DNA from 2 places in the Paenisporosarcina sp. P4_D4 genome. Region 1 is predicted to be linked to the other one. Evidence: riboswitches for the same ligand, from Rfam matches in the RefSeq annotation. Region 1 holds a riboswitch; the other holds the start of a gene.
What was found. Region 1 has a riboswitch for cobalamin ahead of AC1DSL_RS00285 (ribonucleoside-diphosphate reductase subunit alpha). Riboswitches for the same ligand answer to the same signal wherever they lie in the genome.
Positions count from the first base shown of each region.

Region 2: linked by a shared signal. The riboswitch ahead of AC1DSL_RS09730 (DUF4430 domain-containing protein) and the one ahead of AC1DSL_RS00285 (ribonucleoside-diphosphate reductase subunit alpha) in region 1 are both predicted to bind cobalamin.

Region 1 is NZ_JBFUIO010000001.1:44,157-56,564, reverse strand. Features, by position in the region: gene AC1DSL_RS00285 (ribonucleoside-diphosphate reductase subunit alpha) at 1-2,109, opposite strand, end outside; cobalamin riboswitch at 2,291-2,466, opposite strand; gene AC1DSL_RS00280 (hypothetical protein) at 2,547-3,002, opposite strand; gene AC1DSL_RS00275 (undecaprenyl-diphosphate phosphatase) at 3,264-4,091, opposite strand; gene AC1DSL_RS00270 (DedA family protein) at 4,101-4,712, opposite strand; gene AC1DSL_RS00265 (metallophosphoesterase) at 4,782-5,873, opposite strand; gene AC1DSL_RS00260 (DUF4139 domain-containing protein) at 5,878-7,167, opposite strand; gene AC1DSL_RS00255 (nucleotidyltransferase family protein) at 7,440-7,991, opposite strand; gene AC1DSL_RS00250 (acyl-CoA dehydrogenase family protein) at 8,037-9,185, opposite strand; gene AC1DSL_RS00245 (3-hydroxyacyl-CoA dehydrogenase) at 9,198-9,968, opposite strand; gene AC1DSL_RS00240 (thiolase family protein) at 9,965-11,134, opposite strand; gene AC1DSL_RS00235 (lmo0954 family membrane protein) at 11,328-11,684, shown strand; gene AC1DSL_RS00230 (PspA/IM30 family protein) at 11,697-12,344, shown strand.
Region 2 is NZ_JBFUIO010000034.1:1,236-11,260, reverse strand. Features, by position in the region: gene AC1DSL_RS09750 (ECF transporter S component) at 1-281, opposite strand, end outside; gene AC1DSL_RS09745 (ABC transporter ATP-binding protein) at 257-1,936, opposite strand; gene AC1DSL_RS09740 (energy-coupling factor transporter transmembrane component T) at 1,918-2,796, opposite strand; gene AC1DSL_RS09735 (DUF4430 domain-containing protein) at 2,877-3,746, opposite strand; gene AC1DSL_RS09730 (DUF4430 domain-containing protein) at 3,889-7,494, opposite strand; cobalamin riboswitch at 7,680-7,869, opposite strand; gene AC1DSL_RS09725 (hypothetical protein) at 8,366-8,857, opposite strand; gene AC1DSL_RS09720 (YrvL family regulatory protein) at 8,952-9,404, opposite strand.

The DNA.
Region 1 (12,408 bases):
AATTGTGTTTTGTACATATAAATTTAACGATACCCCTTGATCGATATGGCGTTGTCGTGCAGCGTTCTGTTTTAATGTCCAATGCTGATTGATGAAGTACGCGGACTTATAAAACCATGTTGTTTCTTGATTCAAGTCAGGTACTGTTACCGGAATTTTGTAGTCTTTCTTCTCTTCCGAATAGCTTTTTTGGAATATAGGATCGATGCTTGCTGTACTTCCTGCCAATATCGACGTGGAAGAATTCGGTGCGACGGCCATGAGATACCCGTTTCTCACGCCATTCATGGCAACATCCAGACGAAGTTCACGCCATTTCAATGAATCGTAACCACGCGATTCAAAGTACTCTCCCGTATGGAATGCTGATCCAACAAATAATGGATAAGGTCCTTTTTCACGAGAGATATTCATGGATGCTTGTACTGTCAAATAAGCAATCTCCTCATACAATTCATCCGCAAATTCTACCGCTTCGTCAGATTCCCATCGAATTCCTTTCAGCGCTAATAAGTGATGCCAACCAAATGTTCCAAGACCGATTCCACGGTATCTTGCGTTTGTTCGTTCTGCCTGTGGCACTGGAATCATGTTCAGATCGATGACATTGTCGAGCATGCGTACTTGCACTTCGATCAATCTTTCCAACACACCAGCCGGAACTGCTTTTCCTAAATTGATGGAGGACAAGTTACACACGACAAAATCACCAGGCTTACGGCGCGTGACTATGACATCGTCTTCCAACGTGATCGATTCAAATTCTGTCGCACTCATATTTTGAAAAATTTCCGTGCACAAGTTACTGCTGTAAATCATGCCTTCGTGTTTATTTGAATTTCTTCGATTTACTTCGTCTCGATAAAACATAAATGGCACACCTGTTTCCAGTTGGCTGCGCATGATGCGTTTCATAATATCAATGGCCGGCACTACTTCTCTCGACAACTGTTCGTTCGCTACACACTCTTCATATTTATCTCGGAAAGTACCTTCCCCCCGGGTTTCATCATAGAAATCTTCTAGAGAATAACCCATGACAGTACGTACTTCATGCGGGTCAAACAGTGCCCATTCTTCGCGTGCTTCGACTTTCTCCATGAAAACATCCGGTAGGCACACACCTGTGAAAATATCATGTGCGCGCAATCGTTCATCCCCGTTGTTTAGCTTCAAATCAAGGAAAGGCAAGATGTCCTTATGCCACACATCCAAATAAACGGCAATCGCTCCTTGTCGTTGACCGAGTTGATCCACGCTGACCGCCGTATTATTCAATTGCTTGATCCACGGCAGCACACCGCTCGATGCTCCCTTGAATCCTCGGATTGAGGAACCTCGGCTTCTCACTTTCCCCATGTAAATGCCTATACCACCGCCATATTTCGATAGCGTGGCAACATCTGTATTCGAGTCATAAATCCCTTGAAGACTGTCGTCAACTGTATCGATGAAGCAACTCGATAATTGCCCATTTGGCTTCCCTGCATTGGAAAGGGTAGGTGTTGCAACGGTCATATACAAGTTACTCATTGCCCAGTATGCTTCCTTCACTTTCTCCAAGCGATTCTCGGTTTCGTTTTGCATTAACGTCATAGCAATGATGAGCCATCGTTCTTGCGGTAGCTCTGCGGGTGAAAGGTCGTAATCTCTTGCCACGTAACGGTCCATCAATGTCTTTAATCCAATATATGTGAATAGTCCATCGCGTTCCGGTTCAAGCACTTCACCTAATGCTTTGATTTCTTCTTTACTATAGGTCTTCAGGAGACGGGCATTATATAAACCCTTGTCCGATAAGCGCTGAAGGTGTTTCTCAAAATCCTTATACACATTTTGACTTGAACATTCTCGTCTTACAGCGATTTCGCTGTAAACTTGTGCCAAGTAAACACGAGCAGCGACGAAAGTCCAGTATGGTTGCTCTTCATCCAGATGACTAAGTGACTCCATTACCATGGCTTTTGACCACTGTTCATCGGTTGCTTGTGGATTTTTCTTCAGCCATTTTTCATTGGCATGCAACAAGGGAGCCAACTCATTCTCTTTAAACTGCTCCAGCAGTTGATCTATCAGTATTTCTTTGTCTGTTAATACCTTTTGTACCATATGTATACCCACTCCAATTCAACAATTTCAGAAACACAAAAAAGCGATGGAACAGCCTCTTCGGCTGAGCCATCGCTCAAGATTGAAAGAATGGAAAGGAGTAGAATTGGTTTGAGAGAAAATGGAATTTCGCTCGCTACAAATAGCTCGCTTCCACTCCTCAACCCCCGAAGAAAGTGTTGCTTCATCGAAAAAAAAGGCAGGTCTCCTGGCTCGTGCATTATCCTTCCGTACCCTTCCCATGCTGATGCACAGTGGACTTTGTACAGTCGTTTACACTTACAGTTGCGGGGACAGCTTCGGCATGTACCGAATTCCCTTTTAAACCATTACTGGTACCTCTTTTTCGTTTGTACACTATATATTGTGTTTTACATAATATCCAATCTAACATATAGTGTTTTTTCTTACAACCGATGAATCATCGCTGAATTCGTTCAACCCTTATCTACACTAGCCAATTCGCTTAAAAAATATTTTTTGTCTGGTTCTTTCGCGATATTTTCGGCCGCTACTTGCCCGCGTGCCAACCAAATATTCATTGACTCAGAATTGCCCCTACACTTTTCTGCACGTGCTATGGATTCATAAGCAAAGGCTAAATCAAAATCGCCAAATCCTTCCGCTTCACATAGTTCTGTACCCGCCACGCCGTAAAAATATGCTGTATCACCTTGTCCGAGAATGACATGGACACGGGACACTTGCCAATAGCCTCTAGCCAAATTAAGCTTTGTGCCGATTTGGCGCCAATGATAGAGCGAAGCATATGCCTTCTCCAGCATTTGTGAATCCTCATCACCTGTTCGGTCTTTCTTCTCCATCAAATCCCATGTTTCATTAAACAATCGAACCGCGATTGTACGGTGATCGATACTTATCGTCTCAGTCATGTTGTCTATCCCCTTTTCTCAATTCTTTGTATTCACTTATTACCCATTGGGCAAAGTAGACGTTATTTCGTATCCTATGTAAATGTGTTTGCTAGTCTAACCAATTATATTCGACAGAAACAGTCTGCTTCCTTTCAAGCCTTAAATTAACTCTATTCGCTGTTTCCACCATTCTATTTGCGCATCACAGAAAAACTCGCGGATTCTCCTCTTTTCCACAAACAAAAAAACGGCCTCATATTGAGACCGTTTTCGAATCCATTATAGAACATAAATCACGAACAACACTGCCGCCAATACCAATCGATAAATTGCGAATGGCGTCAATTTCACGTGTTCGATTAACTTCAGGAAGAACTTGATGGAAATCAGCGCAAATACGAAAGCACTGATAAATCCTACGACATAAAACGAAGTATCGCTTGGATTTATATCCTCCCAGTTTTTCAAAAGGGACAAGAAGCTAGCACCGAACATGATCGGAACAGCCATGATAAATGTAAAATCAGCTGCCGTCCGGTGACTCATCCCGAACAATACACCACCTGAAATGGTCGCACCCGAACGAGAAAAACCTGGCCATAACGATAAACATTGCACAAGCCCAACAGTGAATGCCTGCTTGTATGTAATTTGATCCAACGTCTGTGTTTTCGGTTTTTTAGGTCCGAATTTATCAGCCACAATCATTAAAATCGCACCAATAACCAAGCCAATTAATACCGTCTCGGTACGGAATAAATTGTCGTCGATAAAGTCTTCAAACAATACGCCTAGCACACCCGCCGGGATTAAACCTACAATTACATGCGTCAATTTTAACTTTGAGCCTGTAGTTGTATCTTTCATTTTATAAAGACCAACCAAACTGAATAAACGTTTCCAGAACACCACAATTACCGCCAAAATCGATCCAAGCTGAATAAAGATTTTAAACGAGTTAGCCGAAGGTTTCCCAAGAAACTCAGATGTTTTTAACCACATATCGTCCACAATAATTAAATGTCCGGTAGAAGAAACGGGTGCAAACTCCGTCATCCCCTCAACAAATCCTAATATTAACGCTTTAAGCAAATCAAATAGTTCCATAATATCTCCTTATGCTCTTCTTTTTCGGAATCGTAAATACCACCAGATTACGGCAAGTCCTGCAAGTACAAGCAAGACGTAAACAATATTTGAATACACGTCCATTACGCCAACGATTGATTCCCAGTTATCGCCCACCGCTGCTCCGACCGATACTAAAATCGTATTCCAAATAAGTGTTCCTAATGTCGTAAATAACAAAAACAATCCAAATTTCATATTCGACATCCCGGCAGGAATCGAAATCAGACTGCGAATCAATGGAATCAAGCGGCAAAACAATACAGTCCAAATGCCATATTTATCAAACCAGCTATCTGCTTTGTAAATATCTTTTCTCGTTAAACGTAAAACACGTCCATAACGATCCACGATTTTCTCCAAGCGTTTTACATCCAACATTCGACCGATTCCATAAAGAATCACAGCCCCTGCGATAGAACCTGCAGTCGAAACCAAAATGACACCCATTTCCGTCATACTCGATTGCGTTGTCATATAACCACCAAACGTCAAAATCACTTCTGACGGAATAGGTGGGAAAATATTTTCAAGCATGATTAGTAAAAATATACCTATGTAGCCGTACTGGCTCATAATATCAGTAATCCAGTTTTCCATGTCCAGCCTCCAAGCAACAATTTCTTTCCAACTTCTATCGTAACAAGATTAATGGGCTTTTCCCAATATTTATTTCGACGATACTGTAATTTTGATTGACCAAAGCTCCGAACGCGAACCCAATCGAAGCGGCGGACCCCAAAACCCGAAGCCAGATGACACAAAAGCGTGCAACTGACCTTTAAGTTTATACCCATAATCAAGCTCAAATAAACGACGTGTGAATAAATGATTCGGCCACATCTGCCCACGGTGCGTATGCCCTGATACATGTACATCCACTCCGAGCTCAGCAGGCGTGTCTAAATCAAAAGGCGTATGGTCCATCACAAGCCATGGAAGCTCATTCAACTTTGGCTTCAAACTCTCCAAAGACTGTCGCTTCCCATTCGTCGCATCTTCCCTGCCCGTTACATAGAACGCATTTTCCACACAAATGGTTTCGTCCAGCAACATCCGGACGCCCGCTCCCTTCATTTCTTCCACAAGAAGCGGAATTTTACGTCCGTAATACTCATGATTTCCTACAACGCCGTAAACACCATATGTCACCTTCAACTGCCTCATGACCTCGGACATCCCGTCTTTCACAAACCAAATCGGATCATCATCCACCAAATCACCTGCAAGCAACACCACGTCCGGCTGCTCTGCGTTAGCCAAATTCACAAAACGCTGCAAGTGCTTTTTATTGGAAAGAAGACCTAAGTGAAAGTCAGATGCTAGTACCAACTTTAACTCGCGAAGCGAACCAGAATCCTTGTTGATATTTATTGTCTTATAGCGAACAACCGGTGAAAATGCCATATATGTCCCTGCGATGAAAATAATCAGAAAAATAAACGCCACGATGTTTCCTGTAATAAAAATCGTTTGCTTGGAAGGCAATATCAAATAAACAAGCGTTGCCAGAGGAAATAAAATCAAGCCGTACTGCATTACAATGAACCAGTACGACCCGATGATACTAAAATATTTAAGCCCATGGTTAAACTTGCCGATGATGTAGCCAAAAGCACAGACAAACCAGAAGAGACCAAACAACACGGGATGAACCGGCAGGGCCCACGTTTGGAGCCACTGATACGTGTTATAGCCAAAATAAAAAACAAGTAGTGTATAAATTGCTAGAATAAGAGTGCCCATACTGATACGTTTCATGATGCTAATTCACCTTTACATCTTGTCTCCGGTCATACCGAATCGTAAATGCCACTTTCACTTCAGATTTTGCAGGAACCGGTACAAAGATTTGTATATCGTTATCTTTCCGTTTCCAAGTGTGTGTTGATTCAACTACATCAAATACGCTATAGCTTGTGCCATGATTGATGATAAGTTCAATCGGGTGGTCTTTTTGATTGCGAATCAAGTATACGACTTCCTCATACTCATAGCCGTCTTTCTTGTATTTAGCCACAACATCACTTTCCACCGTGACATCAAAAGCTTCCCCTGATTTGATGCGGACTAGTTCGCCAGCAGCCGTATGCGGGATGTAATCTTCTCCGATAAATTCAGAAGAACCGTCCTTTGGATTTTCTTTGTACAATTTGAATCTCCCTCTTGGAAGTGGGAATCCAAGGCCGTTTTCCGCATCATTTCGGAACGTTAAGTACACTGTTGGATGGGCACTGTACGCATCCACTTCATATACCGTGTGCGATTTGATTTTGTAGGCAGAAAAAAGTTGAACTTGCTTTTGCTGTCGATTCTCCAGCGTCAGTCTTTCAGGGAGCGTATATAGATAGTACTCTCCAAATGCCTGACGTTCCGGTTCCATTTCGGCCATGGCACCCTGCTCAAAACTCATCGTTTTTTGCATGCGAATTGGTGCTCGGTTCACTGTCCCCGCCATTAGTTTTATTGTCGCATCGTCAAACGTCATGCCCGAGTTGTTCGTCATCGTTACCCATCCTGTCAAATCAAAATCATTCTCCCTAACTTGTGCCACATAGTCCGCTTCCCAACTTAGCCCCCGCGTTAAATACGTAACCCGTACATCTTCTGCCGTTTGTTCTTCAAAACGCCAAACGAGTGTGGGCTTTAACATCACTTCTTCCGGACCGTCCGGCAAGCGGATCTCCCCTTCTGCATCAAGAACGATTTCTCTTGTCAGCATGTCTGCAAGGACCAAACCATTTTGGACGCTTAACAGAAGGTATGTCTTTTCTTCGCCTGTTTTCTTATTGACGATTCTGATTTGATGCCCAACATATTTCTCCAGCAACTTGAGTCGATCCATCAAGTCATATTCGTAAGTAAGCTCTGTGACTTTTAGACCTTTCACCTGAACGGAATTCGATTCAATCCGTTGTGGTACGTCCGAATAGTAGATGATATGATCGTCTGAAAGTGGAGGAATGGAGCGGATTTCTTGAATTAACGCAAATCCAGCATTGTAAATCGTCAGCGCCAAGTCTTTCGTCAGGCTCGCTGGGATATTGGTCGGCATAAGAGACACCTCCTCGTTGTTTTTGGAAAGTATATCATGATATGCGTTAAATCCCTTTGCGATACGTTGTATGAAAGACAAGGCGATTCCATTCTTTGAAACATTCTAGAATATGCCTGAGGTTTGGGAGTGAAAATATTACTCTATTCGCGGTTGCTCCCTTTCTATTCGCGCTTCCACACTGATCGTTTAACGCACTGTCAGAATGCTACGGATAATTCATTCGATAACAATAGTAGTAATTGAAAAAGCGACAGAAAAAGCCCTGCCGCTTACTCTACTTTCACTAAGGGCCATGTTGCTGACCAGTTTTTTCGCTTAACTCTATCAAAATATATTTGCGACCCTTCAAAATAAGGGGTGGGAGAGATTTTCATTGTTAATAAGTCTCTGACTCCATGTGGAGCGCATAAATGAAGTTCCCCTTTGTCATCAAAAGTTATGCCAATAGCTGTGGCTGTCTCTGGAAATTTTGACATCCCATCTATTGAGGATATATAGGGTTCTACCTTGTTCAAAGTATGCATCCTTGCTTGATTTTTAACGGACCAAGGAATGGTTGAATCTAATTTAATTAGTTCTTTTTCATAGAGTTTTTCAATGTGTTCGTCCAAATTTTTCGAATCGAAATAAATGACATCCACATCTGGAAGTATGGTTTTTTCAGAAAATCCGTGTAATTCATCCCATACTTTTCCTCTTATGAATCCAGCACATATCCACCAGTCGGGTAACTCTAGTGTAGCTGCTTGTCTGATAACATTCATCATCCACTCGTCATTAGAAATGGCTTCTACAATTTCTTGTTCATTTGATAATTTCATTTTGAACCTCTTTTAATCATCTTCATGGATCCTGTTTGCCCTCATCTACAGCCCCATTTTCTTCGCGACAATCACTTTCATGATTTCATTGCTGCCTGCATAAATCGAAGCGACTGGAATATCTCGATAACGCCTTGCAATTTTATATTCTTCCATATAGCCGTAGCCTCCGTGTAATTGCAAGCATTCACCGGAAATCTTCTTGGCAGTTTCCGTCAGCCAATACTTCGCCATGGACACTTTTGAGACAATGTCTTTCCCTGCCATATGATCTTCAATCAACGATTCAAGGAATGAATGACCAAGTTCAACTTCGGTGCTCATTTCAACTAACTTGAATTGCGTGTTCTGGAACGCTCCGATTGGTTTGCCAAATGCTTTGCGGGATTTCACATAATCCAGTGTCATTTCGACCATATCTTCAGAAGATGTTTGAGCGGAAATTGCCACCATTAATCTTTCCTGTTGGAGCTTCTCCATTAAATAAGTGAAACCCTTTCCTTCTTCGCCAAGCAGGTTCTTAGCAGGCACTCGACAATCTTCAAAGTACAGCTCTGCTGTATCCTGCGCGTGCATGCCGACTTTGTTCAGCTTGCGTCCACGCGTAAACCCAGCCATGCCTTCCTCGATTACCAGCAAGCTGATTCCGCGATGCTTCGGTTCAATTTGTGTATCGGTTTTCACGACAACTACAACTAGATCCGCATTGATGCCATTCGTAATGAAGGTTTTGGAACCATTTACGATATACGTATCACCATCAAGAACAGCAGTTGTTTGAATCGCCGCCAAATCAGATCCTGCCCCTGGTTCAGTCATGGCAATAGCGGTGATATGCTCGCCTGTTACACATCCCGTCAGCCAGCGAGCTTTCTGTTCGTCGTTTCCGTACGCTTCAATATATGGAACCACGATATCATTATGCAATCCAACACCTGTCAAGCTCGCTCCAACACGTTCCATCTCTTCACCGATGATGACAGCGTATCGGAAATCAACTTCCAGTCCGCCATATTTCTCTTCAACTTGTGGGCTTAAATAACCCATGTCGCCAAGCTTCCGCCAAAATGATTTAGGAATCATACGGTCTTCTTCCCACTGTTCGTAATGAGGAGCAGCTTCTTTTTCCAAATATTTGCGAAGCGACTTGCGGAACATCACGTGCTCATCAGTCTCAAAACGGTATTTCCCCATCAAGACTCCTCCTTATTTTGGTTGCATGCGAATGGCACCATCTAAACGGATCACTTCGCCGTTAAGCATTGGATTTATTAAAATGCTTTCTACTAATTGCGCATATTCACTCGGCTTTCCTAAACGATTCGGGAATGGCACGGAACTTGCCAAGGAAACTCGTGCTGGTTCAGGCAAACCTTCGAACAACGGCGTTTCGATTAGACCTGGGGCAATCGCCATAACACGAATGCCGTCTCTAGCAAATTCACGGGCAATCGGTAACGTCATGCCAACGACACCGCCTTTAGAAGCACTGTATGCCACTTGGCCAATTTGACCTTCAAAAGCTGCGACGGAAGCAGTGTTAATGATGACACCTCGTTCCCCTTCTTCGTTCGGATTGTTTTGTTGCATGGCATGAGCAGCAACACGCAATACGTTGAATGTGCCGATTAGATTCACTTGAATAACTTGTTCGAAGCGATCAAGTGCAAGCGGACCTTTCTGTGATACTACTTTGCCGGGCGTCGCGATGCCTGCACAACTAATCAACGCATTGACCTTCCCATAATGTGCCACCACTTCTGCTACATGTTGTTCAACTTGCTGAGCATCCGTGACATTTGTTTGAAAGTAAACTACTTGTTCTTCACCTAATTCTTTAACCATTGCTTGCCCACGTTTTTCATTCAAATCAAAAATGGCGACTTTCCCACCCTGAGCGACCAATCGGCGTGTAGTGGCTTCTCCAAGTCCTGATGCTCCACCCGTTACGATGGCAATGACTTCTGCTGTTATCATGACTGTCCCTCCGATTCTGGCAATCTCTCAATAATGGTGGCGTTCGCCATACCCATCCCCTCACAAATCGCTAGAAGTCCATATCGTCCATTTGTGCGTTCCAGCTCATGCAACAAAGTGACAAGCAGTTTCGTTCCTGATGCGCCCAATGGATGACCGAGTGCTATTGCACCCCCATTGCGATTTAACTTAGACGGATCAGCACCTGTATCCTTTAACCAGGCAAGCGGCACTGGAGCAAAGGCTTCATTAACTTCATATACGTCCATATCTTCGATGGTGAGCTTTGCTTTCTCCAATACTTTTTGCGTTGCTGCAATTGGACCCGTCAGCATAAGCGTTGGATCTGATCCAACAACAACACGGGTATGAATGCGCGCACGAGGTGTTAGTCCCAATTCCTTTGCTTTTTCAAGCGACATCAACAATACTGCTGAAGCGCCGTCACTCATTTGACTAGCATTGCCTGCGGTAATTCGTCCCTTTTCATCAAATACCGTTTTCAAACCACCCAGTGTTTCAAGAGTAGTTCCTGCTCTTGGACCTTCATCAACAGAAAACAGCTCAGTTGATCCATCTTCGTTTGTCACTTCTATTGGTACTATTTCACTTTCGAATCGACCCTCGGCAATCGCCTGAAAGGCACGTTCATGACTTTGTACAGAAAATGCATCCAATTGTTCCCGGGATAAATCCCACTTTTCTGCAATTCGTTCGGCAGACAATCCTTGATTAATGATTTCGTATTGCTCCGTTAGTTTCTTGCTTGGTTTGGCGTCTCCCATATTTGAAAACATCGGTACCCGTGTCATGCTTTCAACACCACCCGCAATCACAATATCCATGTCGCCGGATGCGATTGCCTGTGCGGCAAAATGCACCGCTTGCTGGCTGGAACCACATTGACGGTCGATCGTCGTCCCAGGAACTTTGGTCGGAAAGCCAGCTATCAATCCCGCTGTTCTTGCAATGTTGCCTCCTTGTTCACCTGCTTGAGAGACACACCCTAAAATAATGTCTTCTACGTCGCCTTTTTCAATTCCGGCCAGTTCGACTAATTTTCCCAAAACAATTGCGGCCAATTCGTCTGGTCGCATTTGTGCAAATTTCCCTTTTCTCCGACCGACTGCAGTACGTATTCCTTCTATAATCACGACTTCTTTCATCGTTACACCTCTTTTAACGGAATTGAATGAATATTCACTCACTATTATTTTACAGAACTATCGTGAAATTTTCTACTCTCTTCTTAGAATCTTCTAAGTCTCAGGTCTTAGTAAAAAATGCATTCTAAGCCCGTTTGGTGATTCATGGCGAGTTGGTACGATTAACTTACAATTTGAAAGGAGAGACAAACACATGAAAAAATTTGGATTAATCGTAGTTGGGGTAATCGCAGGTATTGTGGCGCTTGTCAATTTAGGACCACTTTTAGGTCTTGCATTATCCGCGTTGCTTGTATTCGCAGGGATGCATTTTTATTTAAAAGGAGGATCTAAGCTGGCTAAAATTTCATGGATAGCGGTCGGAATTATTGGGCTACTGACAGCCGTTGCGAATGTGCCCGGTTTCTTCGGAATTCTGGCGATTGCTGGATTATGGTATGTCATTCGTGAATGGAAACAACAACCGATTACCTTCTCAGCGCCAATGACTGCAACATCTTCAGACCCTTTTATCAACTTTGAAAAACAATGGAACGAACTAAACAAATAGGAGGAAAAACACATGACAACATTATGGAAACGATTCAAGTATGCATTCGAAGCAGATCTGCACAACGTATTTGACAAAAAGGAACAGAAAAATCCCATCGCCATGTTAAATCAATATATTCGTGAAGCAGAAAAACAAACAGAACAAACGGGTCGATGGATTGAACGCCAAGCGCAATTAAAAGCAGAACTTGAAAAAGAACTACAAGAGACTACAGAAATGCTGGCAAAACGCTCTTCCCAATTAGAGCTTGCCCAACAAACAAATGAAGGTGAATTAATTGATTTTGCAAAAGCAGAAGTTACAGCCTATACGAACCGAAAAGACGTATTACAAGCAAGTATTTCTCGGACAATTGAGGAATTATTTGGGCTTGAGCAAAAGTTTGAAGAAATGAAACACAAACTGAAAGATATGAAAGTTCGCCAGTTACAGTTAATGGGTAAAGAAAATGTCACTCGTGCCCATCACCAAATGGACCGCGTCCTTCAACCTGAAGCTGCAAAGAACGGTGAAAAAAGGTTATTGGCCTTTGATGAAATGGAACAGTACATCGAACGACTGGGTCAACGCATTGAAAAACAGCATGATGTATCATCCATGGAACGCAGATTGGAAATGCTAGAAAAAAAAGAACAACCTCAATCTGAAATTGTGTAAAATAAAGTAAAGAATTGGAGAAGGCGCCTGTCCTTCTCCTTTTAATGCATATAATACCTCCTTC
Region 2 (10,025 bases), on a different contig from region 1:
CCGGCCATCATGATGACGAATGACGTGGGCTGGACACTGGGCAGGCCCGCAAAAGGAACGCGGCTAACCGCCGCAATGGCCGCGAGCATCGCCAAAATGACGATTTCCCGCCCTGCCAATTCCCTGAATTCAAAACGGGAAAAGAAGGGGAGCATGGTACAAGCGATAATCGCAAGGCTCAGCAGCAGATAGGCATTGTAATCGAAATAAACGATGGAAACAATGAGCATGGTGAGCACAATAAAAGAAGCGGCCATCAAGTAAATGTGGGAGCGGGCCATGTTTCGATCGCCTCCTCTAACGTAAGTGCTTCATATACATTGCTTGACCTTGTCGCCCGGTTGATTGCCGTGGTGTAGAAGTAATTCCCTTTGAATAATTGATCCGCCGTGCCGGCAACCGTTATTTCCCCATCAAACATGATAGCGCATCTTTGTGCATTCCGGGCAGCGAACTCGATGTCATGCGTCACCATCATGATGGTCAATCCTTCACGATGGAGCCTATAGAGCACTTCGGAAAAGCGCTTTTTCGAGATGGGATCCAGCCCTTTTGTCGGTTCATCGATGAACAGGATATCAGGAGAGCCAATCAGCATGCAGGCAAGTGCCGCCCTTTGTATTTCTCCGCCTGAGCAATCATACGGATGGCGATCCCGCAGATGTGTAATATTGAATGCCTTCATCAATTCCTCCATTTTGGCAGTGCCGTTTTTCACATCGTGTCGCACGACCGCTTCTTCAAATTCCTTCACAATGGTATCATGGACGAAATAGGTCCGTGGATTTTGGGGAAGGTAGGCCATTCTTTCATACAGTTTCCTGCCCTTCAGCTTACTTACTTCCATTCCTTCATAGCATACTGTTCCCCGTTTCGGCTTGATGCTTCCAATGCACGCCTTCATAACAGTGGATTTTCCTGAACCGTTCCCTCCGACCAATGCAAAGAATTCCCCTTTGAAAATATCCAGCGAAAGACTTTTCAAGATCATCAATCCTTTTTTCTCGTATTGGAAATATACATCCTTCATTTCCAGTACCCGCTGCCTCCCAGTTCCCTCAGTGGCATCGGCATCCGCAACTTCAAGTGCAGGATATACCGGCAGTGTTCGGATCCACTCTTTGCTTTCCTTCACGTTCAATGGTATGCCATCCAGTCTTGGCCAAACTTCTTTTTCCATATAAAGCCTAGATATTGAAGGGACATAAGGGATGAATCGTTCGTCTCCCCGCGCGTACAGTTCGGTGATGACCGCTTTGCTGTTTCCATCATAAACGATTTTCCCATCCTCCATCATGAGTACCCGATCCGCAACCCCGAACAGTTCTTCCAACCGATGTTCGACAAGAATGACCGTCATGCCCATTTCCTTGTTCAGCCTTTCCAGAATGAGAATCAACTCTTTGGCCGCAATTGGATCAAGCTGGGAAGTCGGTTCATCCAGCAGCAGCACCTTGGGCTTCAATAACAGAACGGAAAGCAAATTCAGCATCTGCTTCTGGCCACCGGATAGTTCCGATGGCTTCAATCTCAGCAATCCTTCCACTCCAAAAAAATGGACCATCTCTGCAACCCTTTTGCGCATTTCGAAATTCGAGTAGCCCAGATTTTCCAAGCCGAACACAATTTCCTGCATCACTTCATCCATGACGATTTGATTGTCGGGATCTTGAAAAACAAGGCCAATTTGTTCAATCAATAACCTCTCTTCCCAGTCCTCCAAACGCTTTCCTTCGTAATAGATTTCCCCTTTCCTCCTGCCTGCAGGGGCAAGCTCTTTTTTCAAAAGACGCAGCAATGTCGTCTTGCCGCAGCCGCTCGGGCCGCATAGCACTACAAATTCCCCTTCCCTCACACTTAAATGGATATCCTTCAGTGCTTTCCATTCCATGTCGGGAAAGCCGAATGTCATTTCTTCTATACGGAAAATTTCCACTTCAATTGTTCTCTCCCTTCAACGAGCAATGGAAATGATACCAATAACATCATACAAATAAGCAGGACCCAATCCAGGAAATAAAGGTGCAATGTCCCCAGAGCTGGATAGATAATGATTTTGCCGTACCCAAGCATCCCGCCTGTTACACATAGCGCAAAAAGAGCAGTCATTGTCACGAGCCACCCCTTATCCCGTTTGTTCATTCTGTAGGGAATATAAGGATTCCGCTTGCCCGTCCCGTATCCCCTCGCCTTCATTGAATCCGCCGTGTCCAATGATTCTTGCAAGGACCATGTCAACAAAATCTGCAGCATGGTCATCCCATTTCCCGCTCGCTCCCATATGGTTCCTGTCGAGGCTGTCGTCCCTTTGATGCGCTGCACGTCGCTTATTTCATCCAGCCTTCTTTTCAAAAGGGGGACGAAGCGGATGGCCAGCATGGTCAAAAAGGCGGTTCTTGGCAAGAATGAAGAAAAAACGAACAGAAATTTATTGCCGTTCAAAATGATGTTGAATGAAATGAACATCAGCAGGATCATGACAATCGACTGCGCCATTACGACACCGTACATCGTGGCTTCCAGGGTAACCTGCTTCCCTCGAAAGTAGAAGAAAATGTGCGTACCCCTTGAATTCAACAATGGATTCAAGACAATAATGGCAACGCTCATCCAGACGAGTGATGGAATCCATTTCCTGAGCGCTTTGCCGCCGCCATGGGCAAGATTGGCCCCAAACAGCAACAAGCACGCCACAAGCAGAAATGCTGGATGATTGAAATACATGGCGAGAAAGCCGACACATAAATAATAGAAGAAAACCACGAATGGGTGGCAGCTGCGAAAGCCACTTTCCATATTTGTACACCTTCTTTCATTTAACGTTTCTCATGCAGAAAACCGGCCGCATTGCACTGGCCGGTTTTCGCTTGGCTAAATTAACGGCGAAAAGGTTTCAGGTCGGCTTTCAGGTCCTCCCCAAGACTGGTCGTATAGAGCCATTCGACACGATCATCCACCATTAACGGGACCGTGCCTGCCCCACGATCAGGAAATACCCCATTTACACGGTACATCCAGCCGCTCCCCTGTCCACGATCAAATTCATAGACATTGGCGATACCTTCCACGTATGCACTGGCGCCTTTCCCGCCACGGTAATCCATTTGGATTTTATGTTTTTTCGTGATTTGGATCAATGCGTCCAGTACGGTATCCCCTTCCTTGAATTCCATCTTTACAGGAGTCAGAGGGACCTCACTTGACGAGATGACGATTGAGAAGACGATTGTGGATGCTTGCTCTTCAGGTTCCTTTTCTTTTTCAGCCGGGCTTTCCACAGGGGGTGCCGGTGGCTTGGAAGGGACCTGTACGGGTGCTGCCGTTTTTGGGAGATTGCCGGAAGTGGCGTTTGAAGGTTGCTTGCCACCTTCCCCTAAAGGCCCTGACGTATGATTTTCGGCTTTTCCTGGCTTGTTTTCAGCCTGCTCCTTTGCATGAGTAGGCTGCTGCACTTCTTTCTTTGCCGACGCAACCGTTGTAACCTGCTCATTTTCCACCCGTACCTTGGTTTCTCCTGCTTTTTCTTGCTCTTCCTTGCGGGAATCCGTTATTGATTCTTCAGAGATTCCCTCGTTCTCTTCTACGGGTTCCTGTTCCGTCAGCTCCTCGCTTGCATCCGTTTCCTGGCTGCTCTGCGGTTTTTCCAGCCCTGTCGGTTTCTGCAGTGACGATCCGCATGCGCCCAGCAAAAGAACCAATACAAAAGCGGCGGCCAAATTTGCGAAGATCTTCACATGGTTCCTCAACGATAGTCCCCCTTTACTAACATTCTTTGAATTGAATGTCCTCCATATTGCAGACATTCCAGCACCTTATTGGAGGAATGCTGGACCGTCCTTGAAATACGATATTTAATGTGAACACTTGATAAAATGAACGCGACACTGTTTATTTCTTGTTGTTCAGTGAACGGGAAAGGAACACGGCAAAATGCGCGCGGGAGACAGACCCTTTAGGATCGAAATTTCCGTTCCCATTCCCAAGCGTGATACCATTTTGATATAAAATTTCTGCATCTTTCCGGTGTGCATCCGACACACTGTCCAGATCAGCCAATTTCACTTTTTCATTTGTGGCTTTCAATCCAAAAGCTCGGACAAGCACTGAAGCCATTTGTTCACGATTCAGTTTTTCACCAGCACCGAAAGTTTCCCCGATCCCCTGACCTCTGAAAATGCCTGCCGCTTTCGTAGCATGTGCGGCCTCATAGAATACGCTGGATTTGGCTACATCCTTGAATCCTGCCGGCGACTCCGGAGCTTTCAAATCCAGTGCTCTGGCAAATAAAATCGCCGCTTCCCCTCGGTTCAATTCTAGGTTTGGCTTGAACGTCCCATCCAAGAAGCCAGCAATTACACCTTTTTCAGCAAGCTCCTGTATTTCTTTTTCCCCAAAAGATCCTTTCTTGACATCCGGGAATGAAAGATTCGGGGTCGATGCCTTTACGTCTCCCATATCATACAGGCCGGTTTTGCCAGTTTTGAGACGGTCATAGGCGACCAAAGCCATCATCCCTTGCTGGGTGGCCATGTAGTTGCTTCCCGAGCCTATCGTATGGGAAATCCCCCCGTCCTTATTGACAAAGGATTGAAGTGCTGAAAGCAAATCGCCCTTCTCTTTCTTGAATCGATTGTCTTCCAAGTCAATTCCAAGACTCGACAGCGCAATGATCACTTGTGAAACGCTTTCGCTGTTGACTGATCCCGCCGACTGGAATCCACCTTCAGCCAGTTGTTGCTTGGACAGCCAATCCAATCCTTTATCTGTTGCAGCCTTCGCTTCTTTGTTTTGTTGGTATTTCGCTAGGGCCTGTAGCGCCATGGCAGTCATATCGATATCACTTGCAGCTCCATCCGCCAGCGGGAAGCCACCATCGCCGTTCTGTTTCGCAAGCAGCCAGTCCACCAGCTTGGCTTTCGTCCATACCGCATTCGCAGGAACTTCATATTTTTTCGAGTCCAAGGCAAGCAATGCGAAAATGACACCGTTTGTCCCTTGCATCGTCATGCGTTCATTGTTGTAGATTTTTTCAATGAAGTCATATCCCGCGATATTTCTCGGATTTTTCCCGATCGAGGTGATGGCCAACGCCATCCGCTCATAATCGGTGACTTTCCTGAACTCTCCTTTTTCCGCCTTTACATAGCTCTCGAACGCAGCGTAGTAAGAAGCTGGAACTTTTTGAGCAGCCCTTGCCAAACCAAGTACATCCCAATCGATGAAGTGATCATATTTGGTGAAATCACGGTTTTTTCCGATCCATCCTGCTGCATCGGCAATTGATTTTTGAATCTCGATCTGGTTGTTTCCATCGCTATTGCCGCTTCCGGGACTGCTTCCCCCTCCGGTACCCGGGATTGTTCCTTGTCCAAGATCAAGCCCAAGGTCCTTCGTATATTGCCAGCGGAGGACATCCCCGTCTTTCAGCACATAGTTCCCTGCACTGTATTCCGGGAAATTCCCGTTGACCGAATACATCCAGCCACTTTGCGAACCATGGTCAAACTCTCCAAGACCTTCTATCGCCTGAACGTAAAGCCCTGCCCCGGATCCAATATAATCAATGGATACCCCTTTTTGATCGGCCACTCTTTTCAATAATGTGAACGCAGTATCCCCATTTTGCAGCGCCACTCCCATAGGCACGATGATATCTCCGAGACCAATCGTGCGCTTCTCGACGGACAGTGTGACCGTTTTGTCCGACGGGATGGCACCGCTGTCGGGATCTTCCTCAATGATGATTTTTTTTGCTTGGCGCAGGAGCCTTGGATAACTGCCGTCAATGTCTTTTGTGACCTTCAGCTCATACGTCCCGACCCTTGCTTTTTCACCTGGAATGCGTGCGACCCCGTTGCCATCCGTTTTGTATGTCTTTCCGTCGAATTGGATGGCCGCGTCTTTGATCTTCGCTATCTCGTTCTCTTTTTCCAGTTCCCAGGAGCTGTTGTATACATCGTATTCTGCCGTAACCGTCACTTCAATTTCATCGCCTTCAAGTAATTTCGGCGCAATTGAAATGGTTGGGCGGAGGGTCAATTCCTCCACTTCATCGGCTATATCGATATCTTGGTAAATGTCCCCGACGTTCCCGTAAAACCAGACGATTTCATCTCCGTCTTCAATCGGGTACTCTCCGACAGACACACCCGGATAGTCATCATTCACTATATACTGCCAGCCATCCCAGGCCCCGAACGTCGCTTGTTCCTCTGGCCCTATTTTGGCAATATAGGAACTCGATCCTTCAAACGGGATGCTTGCTTCGGCAAGCGCCTGCTCCGTCGCATCGAAAGCATCGGCGGCTTCCATGAATGTCTCCACTTGGACATCTTTATTCATGAGTAGCGTATCGTTGATTCCTTCCACTCTTACCGAGACATTCGTTTGCTTGTCCAGTTCTTGCTCCTTGTAGTCTTTCAGCCGCACGAAAGTCGACTTTCCTGCAACGGCATCAGAGATGGCAAGCAATCCTTGCTCGGTTGCCATCTGCCAGGAGCCCAAAGTGTTCTCCTGCCAAGTAAATCTGCCATCAGCCATTTGATAGCGGTCCACAAATCGTTCAATCAGGTTGACCGATCCGAGCTGCGTCGTTTCCATGGTCCACTTTTCCGAGAAGAGGTCCTCGCCTACCGCCGCCAAGCCATTGATGATAGGCGCGACGCTATTGGAGTTTTCCCCGAACATCTGCCCCATGACTTCGCCCGTGGCTTTGTTCCGGTTGTCATGTATCCCTTGGACCGCCTTGTCGACAGCGGCTTTCACATCCGGCCGGTCCAAATGTGGGGCTAGGGCGATCAGTATCCACCCTGTCACATCGGAATCGCCAAAGTATCCTGTCGTGGGATTTTGCTTACTCAATATATATTGGATATGTTTATCCTGGTCATACTCCGCTTCCATCAGATCAAGCGCGACCATTGCCCAAGGCTCTCCCCAAATGGTAAAGAAAGATCCGTTCTCTTTCTGCTTCGCAACTAAATCATGCACAATGTCCCGTGTCCCGAATTTATATGGGTTTTTGCCCAAAACGATGGAACCGATAACAATTCCTGCATCCTCGTTCGAGGAAGTAGTCACCTTTTCCTTACCGACGGTCCAATAGGACGCTGGATTCCATGGGGAAGCATTTTCTTTCCATGGAACGTCGTTTTCCAAGTCCGTCCCTACACCCCATAAAGCGGACATCAGCCAATAATTGCTGTGTGAAGTCCCTTTGGAATAGTCAGGGGGGTTCTGTATGTAGTAGTTTTTCGTTTTCTCGATTGCTTGTTCCACTTTTGCTCTTATCTCGGCGCTACGGTCGATTTGTGTCGACTGCGTTTGTGTATTAATTTGCCCTTCGGCAAGCTGGCCTCTCGTCTCCTGAGGCAGCGAAGCATTTCCGCTTTCCCCTATGGCTCCTGCCTGGATCGGTGAAATCAAGGACCCGAGCATAATCAATGCCAATAATGCAGGAAGAAGGCGTCGCAATTTCTGTTTGTAGGTAGTCAAGTGATGATTCTCCATTTCTCATAGAATTTTTGATTAACGTGTTGTTGCGGTTCCGTGAAATCCTCCCCTTTTCGAAATCAAACAAAAAAAGCGCTTACCCCCGGAAGAAAGGTAAGAGCCTTTGTATTCTCACAAATTCAAAAAGAAATTCAATGATCCACAATGCAACCTTTTCCCGGAAGGTATTCTACATCTATATTTAGGCAAGTCTCCTGACTTATGAGGTTGGTACGTTTCTTCCGCCTTCCCAGTTTTTCAACTAGTGGCTCATGGAAGTCACTCCCTCAATTACAGTGGCCGGACCGTCCAGGATTTTAACCTGGTTCCTTTTTAATCTTTACCCGCAAGTAAAGAACCAAAATATATAACTATTCAATTATTAAATCGCTTTCATTATAGTTTAATGGAAATAGAATTACAATAATTGAATTGGTAAAGTTTGCCTACAAGAAATGGATGATTTTTTATATAGAGATAAAGTGGGGGTTATCGCTCCTACGATTAAAAAGTCTCCAGAACTCATCATCCTCTTCTGAAGTGTCTGGGAATAATTCCAATATATAACTTTTTGATAAATAGACCTTTAGCCCACCTACTTCATCTGAGTCAATGATTTCAACAATCAAATGTTCTTTTCCTAAAATATCCTGCGATACGTTGGTAGTACCATTAGTTCAAAAATGCTTCTTATTAATTTGGTAAATTAATCCTCTTATTGAACTTACCTGCCTCGTTTGTTCAATAAGAAAAAGCTGCCTAAGCAGCACGAGGATCTTCAACTAAAGCACCCTTTAGATCAATAAGTTCAACAAAAAGTAGAATTAATCCTTCTTGGATTAACTGCTCCGAGTTGAATTATATAAATGCATTGTCAGTCACAAGGGAAAATTAAGTCTCCTAAATCATCAGGCTCCTTTTCTGTAATTTTTGTTGTTATAACAGCTCCGGTTGTTATAGAAATGAATGATTCCTCTAATTCAAAAACAATAGAAGTTAAGATTTCACTTTTCTCATCTTTAAATCCGTATCCACTAACTTTCTTAATTTTGTTTTGTTCGACAGAAAAACTAGAACTCATTAGTAGATGTTGATTGGGGGCAATTTCTGGCTCATACCTATATTCAATTGGTTCTGGTGTTTCCTGTTCTTCAATAATGAGAAAGTCATCTCCTATTTCGTCTTCGAACCAATCTATTTTCCAATACCAGAATTCAAGGGAATGTGGGTTTTTTATCTTTAAAATAAGTAGGACAGAATTAATAACTAAGAATTTATTGTATTGGTATACATTAAGTTGATTTGCATAAATACCAGTCAATAAACAACCCTGTACCAACTTTAAGCTTTGCCAATCTATTTTCATTTCTGTTCATCTCCCTTTTCTTCCTTCTTCAACTAACCTGCCCCGTTAGCACAAAAAGCGATTGCCTTTTTAAACAATCACACCATTATATTGATTAGCTATTAGAATTAAACTTTCTTTCTAATTCCTTAAATTCTTCGCTATTAATCATCTGAGGCTCTTTTTCATTCTTTTTTAATTTCGAACTGATAAGTCCTGTAATCAATGCAAATATTAGTGGACCTTGCCAAGTAATCGAAATATTCACCATAAAGATATCGAGTAATTTAATTAATGAAAAAGTCAGCCCTGTATCTAAAATAAATGACAACCACCCCTTACTTGATTGAATCATACCAACAGATTTTAAAGCTTTTGGTATTCCATCTTTAATAAAGGAGAGAGGTATTTCAAGGAATACGTACATAATAAAGAAAAATACTAAAGTACCAATTGAATTATATTGTAATCCGAGTAATCTCAAAAAGATGAATTCAAAAAAAGTAAGTACAAGTAAAATTATCAGTACAATTGACGCACAAATTACTATTGTTTTATTTTTATTCATATTAACCACCTCGTTTCAGTCAGGATACCTTTTGCTTTTATACAGATTAAATGTATATAAGTTCCGATTTAAATCAACAAACTTTCGTTTCAACCCTTGTTAAACTAAACTGCCACGTTAGTTGAATAAGAAAAGGGTTTTAACCCTTATTGAAGTAAAGCATCCGTTAGTAAAAAAAGAACGTTTCTTCATATTGAAGAAACGAATTTATTTTTCCGAATAAACCTATTGCAACAGCTGTGCCGTCTTCTGATTATTAAAATACCACCTATTTAGAATTCGTTGATCCAGCCATTAGTTACCGAAAAAATCTGTTGTGTATCTCTATTACGAATTTTGTACATGGTCATAAAAATAATCTATCCTTTCTCTCTCTCAATAGATGTTTCCATAACTTATCTAATAGTTTGACTATATAATATTCCTTTTAATTAATATGAGAATGTCTCATAATAGGATTTAGGGACTATTTAAAAGGAGATAATAAAAAGGAGATTGTGCCTATGAATCTATTTAGTTACGAACTAACAAGATTAGTTGATGATTATTTCAAGTGTGACTGTCCTAAACTGAAGTCTCAGATACGTGAAGATATTCAATTGCTAACTGATGCTTTTATAC